2 regions of the Pseudomonas urethralis genome follow, and region 1 is predicted to be linked to the other one. Evidence: predicted binding sites of a transcription regulator. Region 1 holds the regulator's gene; the other holds the start of a gene.
What was found. The regulator sigma-54, encoded in region 1, starts transcription at its own class of promoters, with help from an activator protein. The targets are predictions, from matches to a motif close to ANTGGCATNNANNTTGCTNT.
Positions count from the first base shown of each region.

Region 1 (3,827 bases):
GGTGATCCAGCCGAAGAAGAAGGCCGAGTAAATGGCAACCCTCAAAGCCCAGCACCTGGCCAAGAGCTACAAGGGGCGGCAAGTCGTGCGTGATGTCAGCCTGTCGATCGACAGCGGGCAGATCGTCGGCCTGCTCGGCCCCAACGGCGCCGGCAAGACCACTTGCTTCTACATGATCGTTGGGCTGGTCCAGGCCGACCAGGGGCGCGTACTGATCGACAACCTCGATGTCAGCCACCAGCCCATGCACGGCCGCGCCCGCGCCGGTATCGGCTACCTGCCGCAGGAAGCCTCGATCTTCCGCAAGCTATCGGTAGCCGACAACATCATGGCCATTCTCGAGACCCGCAAGGACATCGACCGCGAAGGCCGGCGCAAAGAGCTGGAAAGCCTGCTGCAGGAATTCCACATCAGCCATATCCGCGACAACCTCGGCATGAGCCTTTCCGGTGGTGAACGCCGCCGCGTCGAAATTGCCCGCGCCCTGGCGACCGCACCGAAGTTCATCCTGCTGGACGAACCGTTTGCCGGCGTCGACCCGATTTCCGTGGGCGACATCAAGCAGATCATCCACCACCTCAAGGCCAAGGGGATCGGTGTGCTGATTACCGACCACAACGTCCGTGAAACCCTGGACATCTGCGAGACCGCCTACATCGTCAACGATGGCCGACTGATCGCTGAAGGGGACGCCGAGACCATCCTGGCCAACGACCTGGTCAAGGAAGTCTACCTGGGCCACGAGTTCCGGCTCTGACCCTCGGGACCTGCCTGGAGCACTGGCATTAATGCCCTGCAGGGGCTTAAGTTGTTACAGTGCTCTAGGCAAACGCTACAATTTGAGGCATAAATCTTGCTTGAATTTGGCGCTTTGGCGCCCTCGTGTAGTGGATGGCGCATGCGCGCCGGCGAACAAGGTATTAAGCCCCTGCCATGAAACCATCGCTCGTCCTAAAAATGGGCCAGCAACTGACGATGACCCCGCAGTTGCAACAGGCCATCCGCCTCCTTCAGCTTTCCACCCTGGACCTCCAGCAGGAAATCCAGGAAGCGCTGGAGTCCAACCCGATGCTCGAACGTCAGGAAGACGGCGACGACTTCGACAACAGCGATCCGATGGCGGACAACGTCGAGAACAAGCCGGCCGCCGAAGTCCCGGACAACAGCTTCCAGGAAAGCACCACCAGTGCCGAAACCCTGGAAGACGGTGAGTGGAACGAGCGAATCCCCAACGAGCTTCCGGTCGATACCGCCTGGGAAGACATCTACCAGACCAGCGCCAGCAGCCTGCCCAGCAACGATGACGACGAGTGGGACTTCACCACCCGCACATCGGCCGGCGAAAGCCTGCAGAGCCACCTGTTGTGGCAGTTGAACCTGGCACCGATGTCCGATACCGACCGCCTGATCGCCGTCACCCTGATCGACAGCATCAACGGCCAGGGCTACCTCGAAGATACCCTCGAAGAAATCTGCGCAGGCTTCGACCCGGAGCTGGATATCGAGCTTGACGAGGTCGAGGCGGTGCTGCACCGCATCCAGCAGTTCGAGCCAGCCGGCGTCGGCGCCCGCAGCCTGGGCGAGTGCCTGCTGCTGCAATTGCGCCAGCTGCCCGCCAGCACGCCCTGGATGAGCGAGGCCCAGCGCCTGGTCACCGACTTCATCGACCTGCTCGGCGGCCGCGACTACAGCCAGCTGATGCGCCGCATGAAGCTCAAGGAAGACGAACTGCGCCAAGTGATCGAGCTGGTGCAGAGCCTCAACCCGCGGCCCGGTTCACAGATCGAGTCGAGCGAACCGGAATACGTGGTTCCCGACGTGATCGTGCGCAAGGACAGCGACCGCTGGCTGGTCGAGCTGAACCAGGAAGCGATCCCGCGCCTGAGGGTCAACCCGCAGTACGCCGGCTTCGTCCGCCGCGCCGATACCAGCGCCGACAACACCTTCATGCGCAACCAGTTGCAAGAGGCGCGCTGGTTCATCAAGAGCCTGCAGAGCCGCAACGAAACGCTGATGAAGGTCGCCACGCAGATCGTCGAACACCAGCGCGGCTTCCTCGACCACGGCGACGAAGCAATGAAGCCGCTGGTCCTGCATGACATCGCCGAAGCGGTGGGTATGCATGAGTCGACCATTTCGCGGGTGACCACACAGAAATACATGCACACCCCGCGTGGCATCTACGAACTGAAATACTTTTTCTCCAGCCACGTCAGCACCGCCGAAGGCGGAGAATGCTCGTCTACGGCGATCCGCGCGATCATCAAGAAACTGGTTGCTGCGGAAAATCAGAAAAAGCCATTGAGTGACAGCAAGATCGCTGGTTTACTGGAGGCACAAGGCATCCAGGTAGCCCGTCGCACCGTCGCCAAGTACCGCGAGTCCCTCGGCATCGCACCGTCGAGCGAGCGCAAGCGACTGATGTAGCCCCCGGATGTGCCACAGCGTTTGTGGGGCAGGTGCAATACCTGCCTCTTTATGCACGGGCAACAAAGGAGAAGCTGTATGCAAGTCAATATCAGTGGACAGCATGTAGAAGTCACCCAGCCACTGCGCGATTACGTGCTTGAAAAGCTCGCTCGGGTGGAAAGTCACTTCGACAAGATCACCAACGTGCAGGTCATCATGAAGGTCGAGAAGCTGCAGCAGAAGGTCGAGGCGACCCTGCAGATTCCCGGCGGTGAAGTGGTTGCCAACGCGGAACACGAAGACATGTATGCAGCGATCGACGCCTTGGCCGACAAGCTCGACCGCCAACTGAAAAAACACAAGGAAAAACAGCAAAGCCTGCTGCAAGGTGCAGCTGCCCGCTGATCCCTCTCATCCATGATCCGACTTGAAACCATCCTGACCCCCGGCCGTTCCCTGGTGAACGTGCCGGGCGGCAGCAAGAAGCGCGCCCTGGAAAAGGTCGCCAACCTGATTGCCGAGCAAGTACCTGAGCTTGCGATGCAAGACGTCTTCGAAAAGCTCATCGCTCGCGAAAAACTGGGTTCGACCGGCTTTGGCAATGGCATTGCCATCCCCCACTGCCGGCTTGAAGGCTGCGCTTCCCCGGTAAGTGCCCTGCTGCACCTGGATGCGCCGATCGACTATGACGCCATCGATGGCGCTCCGGTGGATCTGCTGTTCGTCCTGCTGGTGCCAGAGGCGGCCACCGATGCCCACCTTGAACTGCTGCGCCAGATCGCCAGCATGCTCGATCGCAAGGAGGTCCGCGATAGACTGCGTGCCGCCGGTAGCAGCGAGGCCCTGTACCAGGTTGTCCTGGACGCACAGAACGAGCACTGAACATGCGCCTGATCATCGTCAGCGGCCGGTCTGGCTCCGGCAAAAGTACCGCCCTCGATGTCCTGGAAGACAATGGCTTTTACGTGATCGACAACCTCCCGGCCGGGCTTCTGCCACAGCTGGCCGAGAACGCGTTGATCAATACCGAACTGTTGCAACCCAAAGTGGCGGTTTCGATCGATGCACGCAACCTGCCCAGCCACCTTTCGCGCTTCCCCGAGCTGTTGGCGGAGGCCCGTGGGCGCCACATTCAGTGTGATGTGCTGTTTCTCGATGCCGACGAAGACACGCTGCTCAAGCGCTTCTCGGAAACCCGCCGTCGCCATCCGCTGACCAACGCCGACCGCTCGCTGGCCGAAGCCATCCGCGTTGAAAGCGAACTGCTGGGGCCGATTGCCGACCTTGCCGACCTGAAGATCGATACCACCAGTCTCAACCTTTACCAACTGCGCGATTCGATCAAGCTGCGCCTGCTCAACCAGCCTGAGCCTGGCACCGCCTTTCTGGTCGAGTCGTTCGGCTTCAAGCGCGGGATG
Region 1 is NZ_BQIJ01000010.1:111,655-115,481, reverse strand. It holds gene lptA (lipopolysaccharide transport periplasmic protein LptA) at 1-31, shown strand, start outside; gene lptB (LPS export ABC transporter ATP-binding protein) at 32-757, shown strand; gene L6D64_RS17445 (RNA polymerase factor sigma-54) at 934-2,427, shown strand; gene hpf (ribosome hibernation-promoting factor, HPF/YfiA family) at 2,506-2,814, shown strand; gene ptsN (PTS IIA-like nitrogen regulatory protein PtsN) at 2,827-3,291, shown strand; gene rapZ (RNase adapter RapZ) at 3,294-3,827, shown strand, end outside.

Region 2 (3,827 bases), on a different contig from region 1:
TCGGCCTTAGATACCGATGGTTTGTACGTCGGACAGGGATACCTTGCCCACGCCGGCCAGGTTCAGCACCATCTCGCCGGTGGTGTTGAAGCTGACGCTGGTGACCTTGGCCGGCAGCAGGGTGTTCATCTGCACCGCCTTGCCGTCCACCGTGGTGGTGGCTGCGAAGGTATAGGTACCCGGGTCGACCTTCTCGCCCTTGTTGTTGGTACCGTCCCAGATGAAGTCGCTGTAACCGGCTTTCTGCTCGCCCAGTTCGATGGTCTTGACCGTGTTGCCATCCTTGTCGGTGATGGTGATCTTGGCCTCGCTGATCGCCTGCGGCACCACGAACTGTGCGTTGAAGCTGTCGGCGGTATCGACGATCGCCTTGTCGTTCTGCACGATCACCGAGCGGCCGACCAGCGAGGACGCCTGCAGTGCCTGGGACGACGCCATGGCGCCGGTGATCGCACTGACCGACTGGTTCAGCGAGGTGATGCCTTCGAGGCTGCTGAACTGCGCCAACTGGGCGACGAATTCGCTGTTGTCCTGCGGATCCAGCGGGTTCTGGTGCTGCATCTGGGTGACCAGCAACTGCAGGAACGCATCCTTGCCGAGGGCCTGCCCACCGGTCGCGGAGCTGGTCGCAGAATTGGTCGCGGTGGTTTTCTTGGTGCTGGAGCTGACACCGGACGCCGCGATGACGTCGTTGAGGTTCACACCGCTGGTGCTATCGACTGCCATGGTCTGGATTCCTTATCACTGACCCAGGGTCAGTACTTTCTGCATCATGTTCTTGGCGGTGTTCATCAGCTCGGCGTTGGTCTGGAACGCACGGCTGGCGGAGATCATGTCAGCCATCTCCTCGACCACGTTGACGTTCGGGTAATAGACGTAGCCGTCCTTGTTCGCCGCCGGATGATTCGGCTCGTAGCGCGCTTCCAGGTTGCTCTGGTCTTCGACGATACCCTTGACCTGCACACCCTGCCCTGCTTCGCCCTGGTCCTCGAACAGCGACTGGCTGACGCCGCTTTGCGCGTTCTGGAAGGTGGTGGCGAACACCGGGTGGCGCGCACGGTAGGTCTGATCGATGCTCGACGACACGGTCTCGGCGTTGGCGATGTTCGAGGCGACGGTGTTGAGGCGGGTGTTCTGCGCGCTCATGCCACTGCCGGCAATGTTGAAAACACTGGAAAGGGACATGAATTACTCTCCGCGCAGGGCCGAAACCAGCCCTTTGAATTTACTGTTGAGCAAGGTGAAGCTGGCCTGGAAACCGATGGCGTTCTCCGTGTAGTTCGATTGCTCGATCTGGGCGTCCACGGTGTTCTGGTCGATCGATGGCTGGGTCGGCACGCGGTATTGCAAGGTGTCGTCGGCCATTGCCAGGCCTTCGGCCTCGATGTGGCGGCTGTTGGTGCGGTCCATGGCGAAGCGGCCGCTTTGCTGCTTCTGGCTCTCGGCGGCGAGCACCGACGAGAAGTCCATGTCACGCGCCTTGTAGTTGGGCGTGTCGGCGTTGGCGATGTTGTTGGCCAGCACTTCGGCGCGCTGGGCGCGGAAGCCCAGTGCCTTTTCGTGAATGCCAAGCGCCTTGTCGAAACTGATGCTCATGTCGGGGAACCTTCGAAGGTTGGCCGGAATTTCGTTGAGCAAGGTATAGCAAGGGCTGTGCCAGAATTCCGAAAGCCCGGAAATGCTGGGCTTCGACGCTGCTAGCTGATGGCGTGATGCCAGAAAAGCGGCAAACTGCTTCCGCCTGGCGAAGCGAAAGCGGCAATTGCCGGGCGGCAAAAGCGGCAAAACAAAAAATTGACGTCAGCGCGGGAGACTGCCTTCAGTTTTACGGTGAGGCACAAATCGAGCGCCGCCCGCACGGCGCTTCGCGAACAAATCCGCTCCTACAGTTTGTTGCAACGCGCCGAACCTGTTACGCCACGGTCGCCTGCCTCGGCGCATGGCTTGTGGGAGCGGATTTATCCGCGATGCGCCGCGCGAGCGGCGCTCGACCCACCCATTCACTTGGCCTGGTAGATGATCCCCGGGCTGCACTGGACCATCTGGTAATGGTCCGGCAACCCGTTCAGCGCTTCCGAAGCGCCGAGGAACAGGTAGCCCCCAGGCTTCAGGGTGCTATGGATACGCATCAGGATGTCCTTCTTCACCTGCGCCGAGAAGTAGATCAGCACATTGCGACAGAACACGATGTCGAACTTGCCCAGGCTCGCATAGCTGTCGAGCAGGTTGAACGAGCGGAACTCGACGCGGCTTCGGATTGCCGGCTTGACTGCCCAGCGCCCCGGCCCCTTGGCGTCGAAGTAACGCTGCAGACGCTCCTGGGACAGGCCACGGGCGATGGCCAGGCTGTCGTACTCACCGGTCTTGCAGTTGGTCAGCATCGAGCCGGACAGGTCGGTGGCAACGATCTGGGCCCCCATCTTCAACTGGCCCAGGTTGCTGCGCTCGAACTCATCGATGGCCATCGAGATCGAGTACGGCTCCTGCCCCGACGAGCAAGCCGCCGACCACATGCGCAGGCGCTGCCCGGGGTTGTTCCTGATGAACTCGGGAATGACCTTGTTCTTCAACACTTCGAACGGGTAGGTATCGCGAAACCACAGGGTTTCGTTGGTGGTCATCGCATCCACTACCTGTTCGCGCAGGCCACCCCGCGGCTGGGTCTGGATCCGCTGCACCAGCTCGCCCAGGCTCTTGATGCCCTGCTGCTCCATCAACTTGTTGAGACGGCTGGAAACCAGGTACTGCTTATTCTCGCCCAGCAGGATGCCACAGGCTTTTTCCAGGAAGACCCTGAACTGTTCGAACTCCAAATTACCCGTAGACACTACTGCCGCCTCTTTTAAATCACTGGTGCCGGAAACATGCCCCGGCTGCTTCAATTCGCTGCCTTGATCCGGTCGACCACGCGCTGGGCCAGGTCGTCCGGCTTGAACTTGGCCAGGAAATCATCCGCCCCGACCTTCTTGACCATCGCCTGGTTGAATACCCCGGACAGCGAAGTATGCAGGCAGATGTGCAATTTTTGCATGCGCGGATCGCTGCGGATCTCTGCGGTAAGCGTATAGCCATCCATTTCCGGCATTTCAATGTCGGAGATCATCATCAGGAACTCTTCTTCCGGCTTTTTGCCCTCCTCCACCAGCTTGCGCAGGTAGTCGAGCGCCTGTCGGCCATCGTTGAGCGCCACCACGTCCACCCCCACCGTCTGCAGGCAGCGGCTGACCTGCTTGCGCGCCACCGACGAATCGTCGACGGTCAGCACCCGCAGCAGCGTGGCCTTGTCCTGCACCTCGGCGTCGACCACGCCGGCAGACACCGACTCGGACGATGGCGCCACTTCGGCCAGCACCTTCTCCACATCGATGATCTCGACCATTCGGTTGTCGACCCGGGTGACGGCGGTCAGGTAGTGGTCGCGGCCCGTGCCCTTGGGTGGCGGATGGATCTCTTCCCAGTTCATGTTGACGATGCGCTCGACCGAGTGCACCAGGAAGCCTTGGGTCTTGGTGTTGTACTCGGTGATGATCACGAAGCTGTTGCGCGTGTCTTCCTGCAACCCCGGCAGGCCGGTCGCCATCGACAGGTCGAGGATCGGAATGGTCGCCCCGCGAATGTTGGCCACGCCTCGCACCACCGGGTGCGACTTGGGCAGCACGGTCAGCTCCGGACACTGCAGCACTTCGCGAACCTTGAACACGTTGATGCCGTATAGCTGCGCCCCGTTGAGACGGAACAGCAGCAATTCCAGGCGATTCTGCCCAACCAGCTGCGTGCGCTGGTTGACTGAATCCATTACCCCCGCCATGCCTGACTCCTTATGCGTT
Region 2 is NZ_BQIJ01000001.1:300,710-304,536, forward strand. It holds gene flgD (flagellar hook assembly protein FlgD) at 7-726, opposite strand; gene flgC (flagellar basal body rod protein FlgC) at 742-1,185, opposite strand; gene flgB (flagellar basal body rod protein FlgB) at 1,189-1,596, opposite strand; gene cheR (protein-glutamate O-methyltransferase CheR) at 2,001-2,828, opposite strand; gene L6D64_RS01370 (chemotaxis protein CheV) at 2,879-3,808, opposite strand.
Region 2: flgB (flagellar basal body rod protein FlgB) is a predicted target of sigma-54. The motif match lies at 1,642-1,661, and genes of this name have one in related genera.